3 regions of the Endozoicomonas sp. ALC020 genome follow, and region 3 is predicted to be linked to each of the others. Evidence: predicted binding sites of a transcription regulator. Region 3 holds the regulator's gene; each other region holds the start of a gene.
The links. The regulator sigma-54, encoded in region 3, starts transcription at its own class of promoters, with help from an activator protein. The targets are predictions, from matches to a motif close to TGGCACNNNNNTTGCTNT.

Region 1 (6,147 bases), 930 kb from region 3:
TTTTTATTAAACAGCACCTCTCCGCTATCAGGTCGGGTTTTACCAGTGATGACGTCCATCATGGTGCTTTTACCGGCACCATTAGGGCCAATGATGGCCCTGAGTTCACACTGGTTGATTAAAAAAGACAGGCTGTTCAGGGCTTTGAAGCCATCAAAGCTGACTGTCACATTGTCAAGATAGAGAAGAGTGTTATCCGATATATGTTTATCAACCACGATCGGCTACCTCCTGTTCCCGAGTCCGGGCTGATGGTTTCAAAAACTTTTCACGAACTTGACTGAATAAACCAACAACGCCCTTGGGTAACCAGAGTGTTGTGACGACAAACAGTGCACCCAGTGCAAACAGCCAGGCATCGGGCATCGCTCCGGTAAACCAGGTTTTGGCATAATTAACGAGCAGTGCGCCTATGATTGCACCATAGAGTGTTCCTCTGCCACCAACGGCCACCCAGATCACCAGTTCAATAGAGTTGACGGGGGAGAACTCACCCGGATTAATAATGCCTACCTGTGGCACATAAAGTGCGCCTGCAATGCCGGCCAACACAGCAGAAACCACAAAAGCAACCAGCTTGTAATGTTCAACCCGATAACCCATAAAGCGGGTTCTGCTTTCGGCATCTCTGACAGCCATCAGAACTCTTCCGTAACGGGAATTCACCAGCCATCGACAAATCAGGTAGCCCAGTCCCAGGGCCAGCGCTGAAAACATCAACAGAGCGACACGGGTTGTATCACTTTGCAGGCTGAAGCCCAGAATATCTTTAAAGTCGGTCAGGCCATTGTTGCCACCAAAACCGAAATCATTCTGGAAGAACATCAGCATCAGGGCATAAGTCAGTGCCTGAGTAATGATGGACAGATAGACGCCGGTGACCCTGGAACGGAATGCCAGCCAGCCAAACAGGAAAGCGAGAATGCCGGGAACCACAGCCACCATCACAATAGTAAACAAGAAAGAATCAAAACCCTGCCAGTACCAGGGCAGTTCCTGCCAGCTTAAAAACACCATGAAGTCCGGCAGCTCAGGATTGCCATAGACACCACGGTCACCAATCTGACGCATCAGGTACATCCCCATGGCATAGCCACCGAGGGCAAAAAAGGCACCATGGCCGAGACTGAGGATGCCGCAATAACCCCAGACCAGATCGAGAGCCAGGGCCAGAAGGCCGAGACAGAGATATTTTCCAAGCAGCGTGACGGTATAACTGCTGACATGCAGGGCAGAGCCTTCAGGTGCCAGAAGGTTGAGTCCACAGACCATGATGCTAATGACAAAAACCGCGATCAAAAGCCATTTGCCTGCTGGATCGTCGAGAAGAAAACGACTAAGAGGACCTTTTCCATGCATCTTTTGCCTATGGCTGTTTTTTGGCTCATGGCTCTTTGACGACAATGTTACAGAACTCACGGATCAATCCTCCACCGCACGACCCTTGAGGGCGAACAGGCCTTTGGGTCTTTTCTGAATAAACAGAATAATGAAAATCAGTACCAGGATTTTGGCAACGACTGCACCTGCCCAGGGTTCCAGCAACTTATTGACGACACCCAGGCTCATGGCTGCCACCAGTGTGCCCCAGAGATTTCCAACACCACCAAAGACCACCACCATGAAAGAGTCGATGATGTAGTTCTGGCCGAGATTTGGACCCACATTGGTTAACTGGGACAGGGCAACACCAGCAACGCCGGCAATACCGGAACCAAGGCCAAAGGTCAGTGCGTCAATACGGTGGGTGGGAATACCCATAGAGTTGGCCATGGCGCGATTCTGGGTAACTGCCCGCACATTCAAACCAAATCGGGTGTAGCGCAGGATAAACAACAGAGTCAGAAAGACGGCCAGACTGAAGCCAATGATGTAGACCCGGTTCCAGGTCAGAGATAAAGCTTCATTGATCACCCAGGAGCCGCTTAACCATTCCGGTGTTGAGACTGCCTGGTTCAGGGGAGAGAAGACGGTTCTTACGGCCTGTTGCAGTATCAGACTGATACCAAAAGTGGCTAGAAGCGTTTCCAGTGGGCGACCATAAAGGTGACGTATGACCAGTCGCTCAATCAAAATACCGACGGTACCAGCAACAACAAAGGCGGCAGGAATGGCAATAAACAGAGATTGTTCCAAGAATGATGGAAAAGCTGATTGAATGACAAAAGTCGTATAAGCGCCAAGCATCATCATTTCGCCATGGGCCATGTTGATAACCCCCATAACACCAAAAGTGATCGCCAGACCAATGGCAGCCAGAAGTAATACCGAACCCAGACTCAAGCCAAAGAAAACACTTTCTATTGCGGAGTAGTACTCCTGTCTTCGATCCATGTCGGCCAGTGCGGTGTCTATGCCCAGAAGAATTTCTTTGTTCTTAGTCTCTGTTTTCGCTGATTCCAATACTGAACGAACGAAAGGGTCATCAGACTCAGACAGAATTTCAAGGCTTTGGAGCTTGAGTTCATCACTACCCTGTTGGATCTGATATAAGGCAACCGCTGTTGTCAGAGCTGAATGAACATCCTCATCGGACTCCTTCTCCAGCATGGTTTTGAGAATGGCCAATGTGTCAGCCTGAAGGTTTCTGGATGTTTCCTTAACTGCCTGAAGGCGCTTTTCCGGGTCTTCAGACTTGAGGTCCCAGAGAGCCAGAGCGGTTCTGATGGAGTTTCGCAGCCGGTTATTGATTCTGATTTTTTTCAAGCTGCGCTTTTTGACTTCACCCAGGGCTTCATCGGTAATCGGGTCAGCAATGAGATACAGTCGACCTGACTTATTGCCCGTGACCAGACGACCCGTGCTCTTTTCAATAAACAGTTGGCCAGATAACCAGAGGGTTAACAGTTTCTGGCTTTTATCATCACCTTTGGCAGAGAGATGGGTTACGGTGGTCTCCAGTTTGTCCCATGACTTCTCACTCAATTGTCTGGCCAGCTCTTCATTGCTTGTGGTGTTGCTATTGGCCAGAGCCTGTGAGGATGAGACAAAGACAAAAAGAAGACAGAGGCATACTAAAGGCAATACTTGCCAGAGTCTCCAGGTCATAAAATTTCCAGTGAATAACTATGTGTTGGCCTGTCTTGTATTGGACAGGCGTTTGGTGATGGCATGAAAAAACTAACTTCTCATGCCATGTGATACCAATCGAACTTTCTAACTCCCTATTGCGCTGAAGATTTGGGCTTTAATCCTGCGTTGGCGATCGTCGCCTTGTCTTAAGGCTCAAATCTCCATGCTCATTACGGGAGTTAGAGAGCACGATTGCTATGACTTCAACAAAAGACGACTAATCAGTAGTTCTGACCAGAGCAGACACCTGATTCCAGGTTGTAGTTGCCGCACTTGATCGGGGCTGACCAGTCAGCAACAATTTTCGAGCTTTCGGGCAGATATTGAGTCCAGGCATCACCAATGACGCCCCCTTTGGTTTCCCAGACAATTTCAAACTGGCCATCGTCCTGAATTTCGCCAATCAATACCGGTTTGGTCAGGTGATGGTTGGTGTTCATCACAGCAATACCACCCGTCAGGTTGGGAACAGTGATGCCATACATGGCCGAACGGACGGCATCAACGCTGGTGGTTCCTGCTTTTTCAACGGCTTTTGTCCACATGTTGAAGCCAATATAAGTGGCTTCCATTGGATCATTGGCAACACGCTCTTCATTCTTGGTAAAGGTCTGCCAGGTTTCGATGAACTCATCGTTGATATCACTCTCGGCGCTCATAAAGTAGTTCCAGGCTGCCAGGTGGCCTACCAGAGGTGCAGTATCTATACCTGACAGCTCTTCTTCACCAACAGAGAAGGCAATCACCGGAATCTGTTCAGCCGCAATGCCCTGATTAGCCAGTTCTTTATAGAAAGGTACGTTGGCGTCGCCATTAATGGTGGAAATAACCGCCGTTTTTTGACCAGCTTTACCAAACTTCTTGATATCAGAAACAATGGTCTGCCAGTCAGAGTGACCAAAAGGCGTGTAATTGATCATGATGTCCGACTCTTTGATACCCTTGCTCTTCAGGTAGGATTCCAGAATCTTGTTGGTGGTTCTCGGGTAGACGTAATCAGTACCGGCCAGAACAAAACGTTTGACGCTGCCGCCCTCTGAACTCATTAGATAATCAACCGCAGGAATAGCCTGCTGGTTAGGCGCTGCGCCGGTGTAGAAAACGTTTTTGGATGACTCTTGTCCCTCATACTGAACCGGATAGAACATCAGGCCGTTTAACTCTTCAACCACTGGCAGAACTGATTTTCTGGATACGGAAGTCCAGCCGCCAAAAATGACATCGACTTTTTCTTTTGCCAGCAGCTCACGCGCTTTTTCTGCAAACAGAGGCCAGTCAGAGGCAGGATCAACAACAACCGCTTCGAGTTTCTTACCCAGTAGTCCACCTTTCTTATTCTGCTCGTCCACCATCATTAAAACAGTGTCTTTTAATGTGGTTTCACTGATCGCCATGGTGCCTGACAGAGAATGTAAAACACCTACCTTGATGGTCTCTGCAGCCTGGGATATGACCGAAAAAGAGAGGGCGGCGGTTGCTGCAGAAGCTACAACCAGGCCCTTCGAGAGTTTTTTGAGGGAGCTCTTCATAGTTTTTATTAATCCTGTTTTTTATCCTTATGTGCGACAGTGTGACAGCAATGTGCATGCCAATATATTAGGTAACTGTCGTTCATTAGGAAAAGCTCTCACTTCTAACAGTTGAGTTAGAGTTAATTTCTTAATATCGTCTTGACAGTAGATGCCTTATTTCAGAACATCCTCGATCACCAATATGGTGCCTATGTATTTTTTTGGTGCTATTTAAGCTGACTTTATGGTCAAGAATGTCAGCAGTCGTATAAAAATAAAATGGAACATCTTTTGCAGGCCAGAGATGACCTTTAACAGTAAGGGCAGAAGTATGGGGCTGGCATTCAATCGACACTCTATCCCGCGATCCAACCCGGATACTGATTCCAATCAGGGTGACGTTGCGTCCGGAGACAGCGGCTGGCGTGCCGGAATTGCTGTGGAGCTGAAATACATGGACGGCCATACCCGCATGGGCCGCACGCGCCATTATGGTCCCCTGCGGATTCAACGTCCGTTCTGGCCAGAAGGTAAAGACCTGGCGCATCTCTATATTCTTCACCCGCCAGGAGGGTTGGTGGCCGGTGATGAGCTGATTCAGAGTTTTGAAGCCCACTCTGGTGCATCCGGACTGGTGACTACTCCTGCTGCAGGGAAAGTCTACTTTAATGGTAATGGCCGTCTTCAGAAACAGCTGACGTCCATGGTCGTTCAAGACAATGCCTGTCTTGAATGGTTGCCTCAGGAAACTATTATTTTCAATGGTGCAGAAGCGGAACTGAATACATCCATTGAGTTGGACGGCAATGGCTGCTACGCAGGCTGGGATATCGTTTGTCTTGGTCGTAAAGCCAGTGGCGAAGCCTTTGAGCAGGGCAGGGTGATCCAGAATCTTCACCTCACTCGTAACGATCAGCCACTTTATCGAGAAAGGCTGGAGCTGGCAGCGGGCTCACCTCTTGCTCAGTCCGTTCTTGGTCTTAATGGCCAGCATGTATTCGGTACACTGCTCATGACCTTTGAACAAGACCCCGGTTGTGATCATCTGCATGAAAGGCTGGAAGCCTGCGGAGGCTCTAAATGTACAGCCATTACCTGGCGAAACGGGGTTTTTATTGCTCGCTATCTGGGCAGCTCACCTGAACAGGCCAGAACACTGTTTACCTGGCTTTGGAATGAGCTCCGTGGCCAATTGAATGGCCGGAAAGGTTGTAAGCCCAGAATCTGGAATACCTGATTGTTGATGCCTATAACCTACCAATAGCGCATTAAAAGACCACAAGGATAAATTGGAGGGCTCTCATGGAGCTGACCCCCAGAGAAAAAGACAAATTGCTGTTATACACAGCGGCACTGGTTGCTGAACGTCGCCTTGGCAGGGGAGTAAAGCTGAATTACCCGGAGTCCATTGCGCTGATTTCGATGCACATAATGGAGGGCGCCAGAGACGGCAAGACAGTTGCTCAGCTGATGAATGAAGGGCGTGAAATCCTGACTCGTGACCATGTCATGGAAGGCATTCCCGAGATGATTCATGAAGTTCAGGTAGAAGCCACCTTTCCGG
Region 2 (6,147 bases), 3.2 Mb from region 3:
AATGCAGGGCATGATCGCCCGCATACAGAACTGGAGTGGCGGTGTCCCCGTCATTCGTATAGCCGAACCCCTTCCGGAAAACCTCCAATCCTCACTCCGCAGACAGGTCATTGCCCGTATCGACTGGCCCTGCAATCGTTCGCAGTTACTCTCTTGCCTGCATTACGGTCAGGTGTATCGTGAACAATGGCGCCACCTTCATCAGACAGGTATGAATCAGCAAGTAGAGCTGTTCCGCGGGCTGGTGGGTAAAAGTGATAAAGTCCGCAAAGTTCGCGCTTCCATGGCACAGGTGGCTGACCGTGACGTCAATGTTATGGTGACCGGTGAGTCAGGAACAGGCAAAGAGCTGGTGGCCAGGAATCTGCACGACCACTCCCATCGTCGGGATATGCCTTTTGTGCCGGTAAACTGTGGTGCTATTCCTAATGAATTGCTGGAAAGTGAGCTGTTTGGCCATGAGAAAGGTTCTTTTACCGGTGCGGTCAGCTCAAGAAAAGGGCGGTTTGAACTGGCACAGGGTGGCACACTGTTTCTTGATGAAATTGGTGATATGCCGCTGCACATGCAGGTTAAGTTGCTCAGGGTTTTGCAGGAGCGCACTATTGAAAGGGTGGGGGGATCCGAGCAGATTCCCGTAGACGTCAGAATTATAGCGGCTACTCATAAAAACCTTTCTGAAATGATTGAGTCCGGTGAGTTCAGGGAAGACTTGTACTACCGGCTGAATGTATTCCCCATTGAAATGCCTGCTCTCAGGGATCGTCCGGAAGATATTCCGCTGATTCTCAACGAGCTGGTCAGTGCAATGGAAAAACAGAGTCGCGGCTCCATTCGTCTGAGTTCTGCTGCGATTATGTCGCTATGCCGTCATGACTGGCCGGGTAATGTCAGGGAAATGTCCAATTTGCTGGAAAGACTGGCGATTATGTATCCCTACGGTGTCGTAGGTGTTCAGGATCTGCCACAGAATTTCCGTCATATGGAAGCTATTACTGATGATGACGGTGTTGCCGAGCTGTTCCCGGATAGTATTCAACCTGCAGGAACCGGAAAAGTCGATGATTTGGCGATTCTTCCTGTGGGCGGCCTGAATCTGAAGGAATTTTTGACACGGCTGGAAAAAAGCCTGATCCAGCAAGCTCTGAGTGACTGCAACAGCGTTGTGGCCAGAGCGGCTGACAAACTTCAGATTCGCCGGACGACACTGGTTGAGAAAATGAGAAAGTATGGCCTTCATCGTTATGAAGAGACCATGCGTTAATCAGATCGGTTCAAAAAAATGGCTATCAGCGTGAGCTGATAGCCATTTTTTTTTGTCTTAACTTACCAGGTTCGATTTTATGACGGCCTCGTCTGCTTTTGAAAAAAAGTAGACGAGGCCGTTTTTGTATTTTTAGAATCCCGAAAATTTTTACCTGGTAGCTGTCTTTTTTATCTAAAAGTAAGTCGGTTTTATCAATTATCAAACAAGTAGGAAGATAAAATTTTTGACGTTTTTTATCTCTGGATAAAGTGTTTTTATCCAACATTGGAAATTAACTTTATTTTGTCGTTTTTTAAATCTCTCAGTTTCGGAATTTATTTTGTCAATTAAGTAACACTTTATATCCCTCTGGAAAATATTATGCGACAGTAATTCGTCACTATAAAATGACACTGTCAAATAACTTTCTTTTTATTTTTCAATGAAACGACGTTTGATGTCTTCTTTTTAGATCGATTTTGACTCTGTCAAAAAAGTAACATGACGGAAATTCGACCGGTAAAAATAAATCTCAATAAAAACAGTAGGTTATGATCTTTAGGCTGGAACTGGTCAAAATGATGTCACGTCAGCTATGTGACCATGAGTGAAAAACAGGCGTTTTAAAAAATTGGCACGGCTCTTGTTATTAATAAAGTACAGGCAGTAAAAAAAGAAAAAACGTTTTTGATTCCAGATTTTATGCAGTAATCACTGAAAAGAAGCTGAAAGCCATGAACTCATCAACAAAACAGATTATTGCAGTTGCGGGGTGTAAGGGTGGAGTAGGTAAAACATTAGTTGCAGTCAATCTCGCACTGGCTCTCACAAACAACGGAAGACGTGTGGTTTTAATGGATGGAAACCTGGCTGTCCCCGATGTTGGAATAAGTCTTGGGCTTGAGAAGAAGCTGGATATGACTCACTTCGATGCCAACGACTCTTTTTCCACTTTTATTCAGGATGGGCCCTCGGGTCTGAAGGTGCTGTCGCCAAAAGGGGAGCCTATCTGGAGGGAGACCGTAGAAACTGGTCATGCTGTCCGAATGATAGAAAGCCTGGAGTCTCTGGCTCCTACTCTTGATACCCTTGTTATTGATACCGCACCTGGATTAGCTCCGGACAATGTAGCTCTTATTCAGGCTGCGGGAGAAATTCTTATCGTTATCAATCAGGAAGTTGTATCACTGCTGGATGCCGTGAGAATGATACGTATGCTTTACCGAATATACGGTGTTCGTCGTTTTGGAGTGATTGTCAACGCCGTTAATAACCGTCGGTATGGATCGAACCAGTTTGAAAGGTTGCAATCCTATCTGAATGATGAAGTAGAAATTATTCTCCGTTATCTGGGGGCGATTCCATTCGACAAGGCTGTCGCAGAATCACTCACCCGTCAGCAGGCACTTCTGCAGGTAAATCCGGATTGCCGGGCTTCGAAAGCCATTTTGCGTATTGCACATCAGATGATGGCGATACCAGTAACACCGCCAAGAGGTCGTATCGAATTCTTCTTGCCAACAAGAATAAAAGAGAGGGTATAAGCATGGATGCTACAGCACAGGGAGTGCAGGCAACTCAAGCCAATCAGGAAAAGAGTCAGAAACTGATTCAGACCGAAATGGTTGAAACTCATAAGGCTCTGGTAAAAAGAATTGCGAATCATCTGGCCGCGAGGATGCCGGCCAGCGTTCAGATCGATGACCTGGTTCAATCAGGCATGATCGGTCTGCTGGAAGCGGCCTCAAAGTACGATGCCAGTAAAGGTGCCAGTTTCGAAACATTTGCGGGCATTCGTATCCGTGGTGCCATGCTGGATGAAATCCGAAAAGGTGACTGGGGGCCAAGATCCGTTTACAGAAACAGTCGCAGAGTGACTGAGGCGATTCAGAAGGTTGAAGCCCGCCTTGGAAGAGATGCCAGAGACTTCGAAGTGGCTAAGGAGCTGGAAGTCAATCTGGATGAGTTCTACACCATTCTCAGTGACCTTCGTGGTTGCCGACTGTTCAGTTTTGAAGAACTGTTCGACAGCGAAGAGTCCAGAATGCAGGCTCGCTCTGGAGATAGAGGTCCATCAGCCGATATTCAGGAAGAGAAGTTCAAGTATGCCCTGGTAGAAGCTTTAGAGAAGTTACCCGAGCGGGAAAAGCTGGTTCTGATGCTTTATTACGATGAGGAGATGAATCTCAAGGAAATTGGTAAGGTTCTGGGCGTCAGTGAGTCCAGGGTCAGCCAGATTCACTCTCAGGCAGCCGTCAGATTAAGAGCCAAGCTCCATAACTGGTTAGGTTAAACCACCAGTGTACCCGGGGGGACTCGTGGGTATAGGGTCCCCAAGCTCTAAAGCAAGCATTTTTTGTTTCTATCCAGGGTCATTGCTTCTCCAAACCCTGTGGCTGGAATGAATGATTTGTAGAGTAAACGGTATTTTTTCACTCTATATGCTCTCTGGCAGTGAGCAGCAAGCTTTTAGCTTCCTATTATTCCAAGTACGCAGGTCCTTACTCCATATACTTTTTTATAAAGTAGTTTTTATTAAGTAGTCTTATAACGGACCTGTATTAATATGAAATGGAATTCTTATCTCGCAGGGTGCTTTCTGGCCCTTACCTCCTGCTTCCTGTCTGCACAGGAAGCGCCAGTGAATATCAAGAACGTTGTTACCATTAACACTCATCAGGCCAAGCGCCTTCATGAGTTGGGGGCTTTATTTATAGATGTGAGACCATATCAGCAGTGGGAATGGGGGCATATTGACCGGTCTCAAAGTCTGGATTTAAGGGCGGGCTTCAGACAGCTGTTCAAGCCTGGCACTTTGGATAAAAAGACGCCTATTGTCATCTACGGAAACAGCACGTATCACATGAGGGGAGCGATAGCGAGTTACCTTGCCGCACTCTGGGGTTACGAGAGAGTGTTCTTTTTCAGGGACGGCTACTTTTCCTGGTTGGCATTTGATTATCCGGTAACACTTTATTCAGAATTGGAAACAGAAGAAGTCATCAGTTGGAAGCCAGGAAAGCAAAAGATAGATGATATGAGTGATTCGCAGACATTCTCGTCCATGTTGATGAAATAAGTTATTTCAAGTTATAAAAAAGGCGTCATGTGGCGTTTTTTTTATAACTTGCAGAAACCCATGGTATACAAGAGCCAGTTGATGCCTATAATTTTTTATTCAATATTGTGTCGAATATAACCAGTGGAGCGACACCCGCATGTCTCCCTTCTTCATTTGCCTGAATCGTTAAGCCGTAAACCCGTTCATCTCCAGCCACTTTAAACTCCCATAATGGCTCGCTCTTATATTTAAAGCATTTGTAGCCTGTAGCGCCTTCTTCATGGGCTGCATACCGGCCTGTTTCGTGAATGCTTTGCATTTTTTTAAGGGCATTATCGGATATTGTGCTTTTGATTGCATCTGATGAAGGGTCAAAATAGGCATAGGCAACAATGTTTTTTTTACCCGTATCTTTACTTGACGGGGTAAAGCCTCTTCTGTAAATAGGTCTGATGTATTGGTTGTCTATCGGTATATCCTCTTTCCACGGCCTCGCAGGCAACTGGTCCTTCGGCATAATGATATCCTTGAGTTTCCTGGCTATTGCCCCAATGCTTCGACTTTTTTTAGGGCGTTTTTTTTTCTTGATCTGTGTTAAGTCATGATAGAAGGGTAAATACGGCTGCTTCCAGTCGTCGGGGTAATTGACGTTGGTTTTGGTTGAAAACGCTAAGTCTTGAGCGTTGTCGCACTTATCCATAGATTTTTTGATGTCCACTGGCATCTTCTTTTTCTCGGTTCTGATTATTTTTTCTAACAAACGACTAGTGTCTATTTTCTTTCTGTAGGCGAAGTAACGGGTTATTTTTTTCGGTAAAGGCACCAATGCAAGTGTAGAACCTAACATGCACAGAAGGTAAAATGTATAGGAAGCTACAGACGCTAAATTAAAGAGCTTCATAGTAAAGCTGTTGTTGTTTGCTTCTCTCCTGGCTCTTACTCTTTCAGCAAGCTCCCTGGCTTCAGTCCGCTTGTGCTCGTTGAGGCATGCTTGACGATCCTTTATGCATTGTTGGAACATTTTTTTTATTTCTACAGGGCTAAGAATGGCTGCAGATTTTCTAATCTGGGAATTAATGTATTTTCTGTGCTGCAGGATATCCTCTTTTTTGTGATCACTATTAACTTTTAATGCAGTTGATGTCTGTCTTTCTAAATCATCAAGTTTGCTTTTTAATGATTGTAACAAGCTCACAAATACAGTATTGCGTCCTTTTATTAAGTGGTCCAGTTCTCTAGCATAGGCTTTGTAATCTCCGGATTCTTTCTGATACATGAAAATTTGTTTTAATGCCGTATCGTAGCTATCGAGTTCATCGAGCAGATTTTTCATACAGGGGCTTAGAGGGAAGTACTCATATTTCTTAAGAACAGTGAGTTGCTTCTCATCAAAAACAAGCATTCCGAAATCATTGTTGTGTATATGGATGTAGTTGTTAGTCTGTTCCAGAATCTTTTTTAATTGTAATGTCTTGGACTCCAAACGGACAAGGTCTTTATATTTTTTCATTACAGGAACCGATTCAGGGTTCTGAATACCAAGCACTATGCCGGTCTCATCTGATTTTTTATAAACCCCGGTCATTCTATTCTCAGGACCGATCTGCTCCATCAGGCTTGGTTGGTGACAGGACTGAGACTGAACTTCTCTTTTAGGCGCTGTTCTTTTTTTGTGAATTATTTCTGTGGGGGCTGAGCACTTATCTGCCAGGCACACTGCCTTCGCATCATCTTTTCCGCCTGTTTTCTCTAACTTTGTGACCCAGTCTGTAAGGCCAGTTTTTGGGCAAGTGTTGAGTTCAGCTTTTGCCAGGGAAGCCATGCTACAAACGTTACTTCT
Region 3 (6,147 bases):
GATGTTGACTTGCATGTAACGCTCTCCTGCTGATCCCGATTCTCGACATTGGACTGCCCCCGGGATTGTACGGGCAACCCTGATTGAAAGTCTATCACTGTCAATGACAGTTAGCGCTGTTCTGAGACAAAAAATCTATGGGGCGATTTGTGGTATAAGGGCTTGTTACCTCAATCGCTGAAGGCTCAGATAAGCTGCTTGCGTTCATTCGATGGCGGTATATTCATTGATTCACGATATTTGGCGATGGTTCTCCTGGCCACTTTGATCCCCTGGTCCCCCAGCAAGCCGGCGATTTTGTTATCACTCAGTGGTTTTTTAGGGTTTTCATCGGATACCAGTTTTTTAATCAAGGCTCTGATGGCTGTTGATGAGCACTCTCCACCAGTGGCTGTGCTGACATGGCTGGAGAAAAAGTATTTCAGCTCAAACACGCCTCTTGGAGTGTGCATGTATTTCTGTGTAGTGACCCTGGAAATAGTGGACTCGTGCATATCCACCGCCTGAGCAATGTCTGCCAACACCAGGGGCTTCATGGCCTGCTCACCCTGCTCCAGAAAATCTTTCTGAAATTCAACAATCTTGCCCGCTACTTTCAGTAAGGTTTCGTTACGACTTTGCAGGTTTTTCAGAAACCAGCGGGCTTCCTGCAGCTGGTTCTTCATAAAGACATTGTCACGACTGTTGTTGGCACGTTGCACCATTGAGGCGTAATTGTTGTTGATGCGAAGTCTGGGCAGGGATTCTGAGTTCAGTTCAACCGCCCAGCGGTCCCTGACTTTGGTGACCGAAATATCGGGGGTGACGTATTCCGTGTCCGCCTGGCCGATTTCTGATCCGGGCCTCGGGTTGAGGCTTTGAACAAGGCTAAGGGCTTCCCTCAGTTGATGTTCTTTGAGACGGGTACGCCGCATGATTTGGGCATAGTCACGACTGCCCAGAGCCTGTAGATGATTCTGGATCAGCAGACGTGCTTCTTTCAGGAAGTGGGTTTCTTGTGGCAGTTGATTGAGTTGAACTTCGAGACATTCTTTCAGGTTAGCGCTGGCACAACCCACCGGATCAAAGTGAAGAATCCGTCGTTGCATGACCTGAAGTTCTTCAAACGCCAGTTCCTCTACCTGTTCCTGTAGCGAGAGATAAATTTCTTCCAGGGAGTGAGTGAGGTACCCGTCATTATTGATGGCTTCGATCACAGCCAGGCCCATCAGCCTGTCTCTGTCAGTCATGGGAGTCAGGTTTAACTGCCATTCCAGATAGTCCTGGAGGGACTCATTGGCCCGGGAGCGGGCAAAAGGATCATGTTCTTCATCGGTTGCAGCGGGCAGGCTGGAATAGACATCATCCCATCCGGAGTCAACGGGCAGGTCATTGGGTATGCTGTCAGCCCACTGGGGCTCTTCTGGTTCCGGGGGCTGTTCTGCTTTTTCATTGAAGTCAACAGGCTGTTCCCCTTCATCACCAGATGCAGGTGGTTCTTCAACGGACTCTTCAGACTCCAGCATCGGATTGGATTCAAGAACTTCCTGGATTTCCTGCTGAAGGTCCAGAGTGGAAAGTTGCAGAAGCCTTATGGCCTGCTGCAGCTGAGGTGTCATGGTCAGCTGCTGGCCCATTTTTAGCTGTAAGGATGGCTTCATAGGCAACTGTATACCTTTACTTCGGTGTCTGCACTGAGGGTGCCAGATTTGATGCCATCAGCGCCTGACAGTTATATCTCAGTGTCTGCTCATTATTTTGATTGGGCTACTCTCCATGTCACTGGGATTATAATCACATCTGAAGCTTCGGGAAAGTGATTCATCAAGTCAGCCATGCAACATTCAGAACAAGAGTATGAAAATAAATCAGCTCAACATCTTTGCCCGCTTCTTTCGCGAGACCAGTCAAGAGATGATCAGAGACTGAACTGATGCCCGAGATAAACGTCACGAACCTTTTGATTAGCCAGGACAGTCTGACTATCACCCTCGGCAATAATAGTGCCTTCGCTGACAATGTAGGCCTTCTCGCAGATATCCAGTGTCTCCCGGACATTGTGGTCGGTAATCAGGACTCCGATGTCCCGGGCTTTCAGGTGCGTGATAATGGCCTTGATGTCACCAACAGAAATGGGGTCAACACCGGCAAAGGGTTCATCGAGCAGAATAAATTTTGGGTCAGTGCAAAGAGCTCGGGCAATTTCTACCCTGCGCTTTTCACCACCGGAAAGGCTCATACCCGGATTGTCCCTGATATGATTGATATTAAACTCTTCCAGCAATGACTCCATTTTTGCGATGCGATCTTTCCGGGAAAGGTCGGAACGGGTTTCCAATATCGAGAGCAGGTTATCGGTGACCGTCAATTTCCTGAAAATAGAAACTTCCTGTGGCAGATAACCTACGCCAGCTCTGGCCCGGCCATGCATAGGTTCGTGAGTTAAACTCTGGCCACTAAGGTCAACCTGTCCACCGTCTGCTTTTACGAGACCTACAATCATGTAGAAGCAGGTAGTTTTACCTGCCCCGTTGGGGCCAAGAAGTCCGACAATTTGACCACTGTCGACAGCCAGAGATACATCTTTGACGACCTGTCTGCCTTTGTAGCTTTTACTGAGATGTTCTGCCTTAAGCGTTGCCATCCGGAGTTTGTCTTCCTGTTTAAAAGTTAGCTGTCGTTTTTCTGGCAGCCCTTTCAAGCCTGTTCAGTCGTTGAGCAGTGAGTGTAATGGGATATGAGTATTACTGCTTGCTCTCAGGTTTGGGTTGGTAAATCATTTTGACCCGACCATCCGGGTTGCTTTTGTTCTCACTGCCCTTGGCATTCACGGTCTGCTTGGTCAGGTCATAATCAATGCGTTCACCTGTGAAGGTATCACCCTTCTGGGTCAACTGCGCCTGCTTGATCAGTTGGATCTTATCGCCAGCCACCTGATAATCGATAGTATGACCCCAGGCTTTCAGAATGCCCTGATCATCAGGTTGCTGTTCTTCGTAGTAAGCTCTTTCCTTGTCGCCTTCTGCCACAATTTTTTTAACTTCCTGCTGGACGGAATAGATGGTCACCTTGTCTCCGGTAATTCGGGTGGTGCCCTGAATCATCACAACATTGCCTTTATAGATGGATACACCTTTCTTGTTATCGATATCGGCGGTGTTGGACTCGATCTCAATAGGCTTCTGCCGGTCAGATGGCAATGCTTGTGCCATGACTGGAAGCAGAGCCGTGGCCCCCAGCATCAGGTAATATTCGACCCCTCTGCGACGACTCTTTCTGTCTGGCCGCTCATTTGGATCAAGGCGCTTGGCCTGTTCATGGCTTTGGCTCATGAAATCCTCTTACCCTAGACTTGAGTTTAACCAGACTCTCCTTGAAGAAAGCCTCCATACCAATGGCGCGCGTACGTCCAGTGTCGTTGGTGATCAGTACCGGTCGATCAGTGACTGCCAGATCCTTTTCAGAGTATATGGTCATGAAATCAGTGTCTATTCGAACCTTACTACCATTGCCGAGGTTCGTCTGGGTCATCACCACATCATCCCAGAGCTCTATATCCTCGCTGCCGGGCAACAGTTTGCCATAGAGGGCGTCGGCCACCATGGGTTTTCCGGGGGTATTGAAATTCTCCAGATGAGGGGTTTGCAGCAACGTTGTGTCATTGTGCGGGTAATGGGTGATACTGTCTGAGACCAGTATGTAATCCAGTTCGCCCTCTTTGTTGTACTGGGTGACCCTGGTGTCAATGAAATAGTAGTCAGCGTTCTCACGAACCAGAGGCTGTTTTTTCTGAACCCCAACATGGAGTTTGCTGTCATAAGCCCAATAGCCAACTCCGACCATTATCAGCATCAGAAAAGCAATCATTATCAGGTTCCGATTGGGCATCAGATCATTGGCTCCGGGTCACAATCTGGTCAGAGTCTGCAAAGGCAGATACCGACAAAAGAAGGCCATTCAGGAAAATGATGCCCGGTTTGTGCAGTCGGCAGCATTTTCGCAGCAAATGAATTCAGTTTACCATGATTTTATTTGATCATCAGGGGCTGCAGACGAATGTTTTCAAATACTAGACACTCGCTGTCGGCCTTACGTAAGAAGAGTTGAACGGTAGTGCTTTCTTGTCGTCAAAGAAACGCTTGAATGGAAAGGTATCGCTGTAATGGTGGAAAACTATCACAGCGATATTTTGGGTATTTTAACTCTCTATTTCAGGTAACTGGCCAGCATGTCATCCAGCTTGCCTTTGGCTTTAAGAATGAAATCACAAAATTCTCTGGCTGCACCTTCGCCGCCACGATTAGTAGTGATAGCAGGTGAGTGTTCACGAACGTAGTAGTGCCCGTTAGGAACGCTGCAGCCAAAACCAACCTGTCGAATGGCTGGAAGATCTGGCAGATCGTCTCCGATGTAGGCCACTTCATCCAGGCTAAGACCTTGCCCTTCTTCCTGAAGCAATTCTTTCAGAGCGACAAACTTGTCTTCGCGGCCCTGATAGAGAAAATCTACGCCCAGGTCGGAGGCTCGTTTTTCAACAAATACGGATCGACGGCCGGTGATGATGGCCGTTTTTACACCCGACTGCTTGAGCATTTTCAGGCCATGACCGTCGAGAGTATTGAATATTTTCATTGATTCGCCATGCTCACCAAACAACAGTTTGCCGTCAGTGAGAACACCATCGACATCAAAAACAGCCAAACGAACCCTGGCGGCGGCAGATTGTAGTGAAGAACTGATCATACAACGCCCGCCTTCAGTAGGTCGTGCATATTAATGGCACCGATCAGTTCATTGTCATCATCAACACAGATCAGAGCATTGATTTTCCGGTCATCCATAATCTTCAGGGCTTCAGCCGCAAGAATCTCGGGGTGGATGGTTTTGCAGTGGCTGGTCATCACTTCATCAATCAGTGTGGATTTGGGGTCGACGCCCTTGTCCAGAGCCCGACGCAGGTCACCATCGGTGAAAATGCCAATGACATGGCGTTTGTTATCGACAATGGCGGTCATGCCCAGGCCTTTGCGAGTAACTTCCAGCAGGGCTTCGCTCATTGGTGTGCCCAGGGGAACTTCTGGTACCCGTCTGCCAATGTGCATGATGTCTTTTACTTTCAGAAGCAGTCGTTTACCTAAAGAGCCACCAGGGTGAGAGAAAGCAAAGTCTTCTGCAGTAAACCCGCGGGCTTCCAGCAGGGCAATGGCCAGTGCGTCGCCCATTACCAGGGCTGTGGTCGTGCTCGAGGTAGGCGCGAGATCCAGAGGACATGCTTCTTTTTCCACCCCGGTGTTGAGATGGGCTTCAGCATCTTTCGCCAGTGTTGAATTCGGGTTGCCGGTCATGCTGATCAGGGGGGTGCCCAGTCTTTTCAGCAGGGGCAATAGAGTAATGACTTCGCTGGTTTCGCCAGAATTGGAAAGAGCCAGAACCACGTCTTCATGGGTGACCATTCCCATATCACCATGGCTGGCTTCCCCGGGGTGTACAAAGTAGGCAGGGGTGCCGGTGCTGGCGAGGGTTGCAGCAAGCTTGCGGGCAATATGTCCCGACTTGCCCATGCCAACGACAATAATCCGGCCACGGCATTCAAGCATAACACGGCAGGCACTGGCAAAACTGCTGTCGATCCTGTCTATCAGGCTCTGAACAGCTTCCAGTTCCATGGTAACGGTGCGGCGACCAATTGAGATGAACGGCTCGTCAGTAGTCATATTACGTACAGATTAGTTGTGACACGGCTATTCTATAGTGCCTTTCGCCACAGTAACAGTTCGGGATTTCTGCATTAAAACCTGTGCACTATGATCAGTTCCTCCTGATTCCGATACTATAGACCTTATCGCAACCGCACGACCGCATGGATGCAGGAGCAGTTGCCGTGCAGGATAGTCTTAACACGGGCTAAAATGGAGAAACCCGGGAGGCAGAGCTGACCGGTCAGCCCTGCCTGAAAAAGTCAGTGCTGAATGAATAACCAGGCACCATAGAGAAAGTATATTGAGAGCAGCGCAATGCCTGTCATTCTGCCCAAATGTCGAGGTTTCCTGCCAATCACGCAGACCAGGGTCAACAATATTGTCATGCCCAGCATAACAGGATAATCCCGCAGGATAACTGCCTGATCCAGTGCTCCGGGAGCTACGAGTCCGGGCATGGAGAGAACCG

Region 1: a site for sigma-54 is predicted at 4,646-4,663, ahead of urtA (urea ABC transporter substrate-binding protein). Genes of this name have one in related genera too.
Region 2: a site for sigma-54 is predicted at 1,879-1,896, ahead of ACOJUO_RS16745 (P-loop NTPase). Genes of this name have one in related genera too.

The regions. Positions count from the first base shown of each region.
Region 1 covers NZ_CP184830.1:1,450,247-1,456,393, reverse strand. Annotated here, with positions in the region: gene ACOJUO_RS04585 (ABC transporter ATP-binding protein) at 1-218, opposite strand, end outside; gene urtC (urea ABC transporter permease subunit UrtC) at 211-1,359, opposite strand; gene urtB (urea ABC transporter permease subunit UrtB) at 1,423-3,048, opposite strand; gene urtA (urea ABC transporter substrate-binding protein) at 3,294-4,601, opposite strand; gene ACOJUO_RS04565 (urease accessory protein UreD) at 4,888-5,820, shown strand; gene ACOJUO_RS04560 (urease subunit gamma) at 5,886-6,147, shown strand, end outside.
Region 2 covers NZ_CP184830.1:4,383,869-4,390,015, forward strand. Annotated here, with positions in the region: gene ACOJUO_RS16740 (sigma-54 dependent transcriptional regulator) at 1-1,264, shown strand, start outside; gene ACOJUO_RS16745 (P-loop NTPase) at 1,981-2,790, shown strand; gene ACOJUO_RS16750 (RNA polymerase sigma factor FliA) at 2,793-3,539, shown strand; gene ACOJUO_RS16755 (rhodanese-like domain-containing protein) at 3,888-4,325, shown strand; gene ACOJUO_RS16760 (hypothetical protein) at 4,411-6,147, opposite strand, start outside.
Region 3 covers NZ_CP184830.1:515,259-521,405, reverse strand. Annotated here, with positions in the region: gene hpf (ribosome hibernation-promoting factor, HPF/YfiA family) at 1-15, opposite strand, end outside; gene ACOJUO_RS01930 (RNA polymerase factor sigma-54) at 186-1,640, opposite strand; gene lptB (LPS export ABC transporter ATP-binding protein) at 1,898-2,623, opposite strand; gene lptA (lipopolysaccharide transport periplasmic protein LptA) at 2,724-3,311, opposite strand; gene lptC (LPS export ABC transporter periplasmic protein LptC) at 3,295-3,867, opposite strand; gene ACOJUO_RS01910 (KdsC family phosphatase) at 4,186-4,719, opposite strand; gene ACOJUO_RS01905 (KpsF/GutQ family sugar-phosphate isomerase) at 4,719-5,693, opposite strand; gene ACOJUO_RS01900 (calcium/sodium antiporter) at 5,939-6,147, opposite strand, start outside.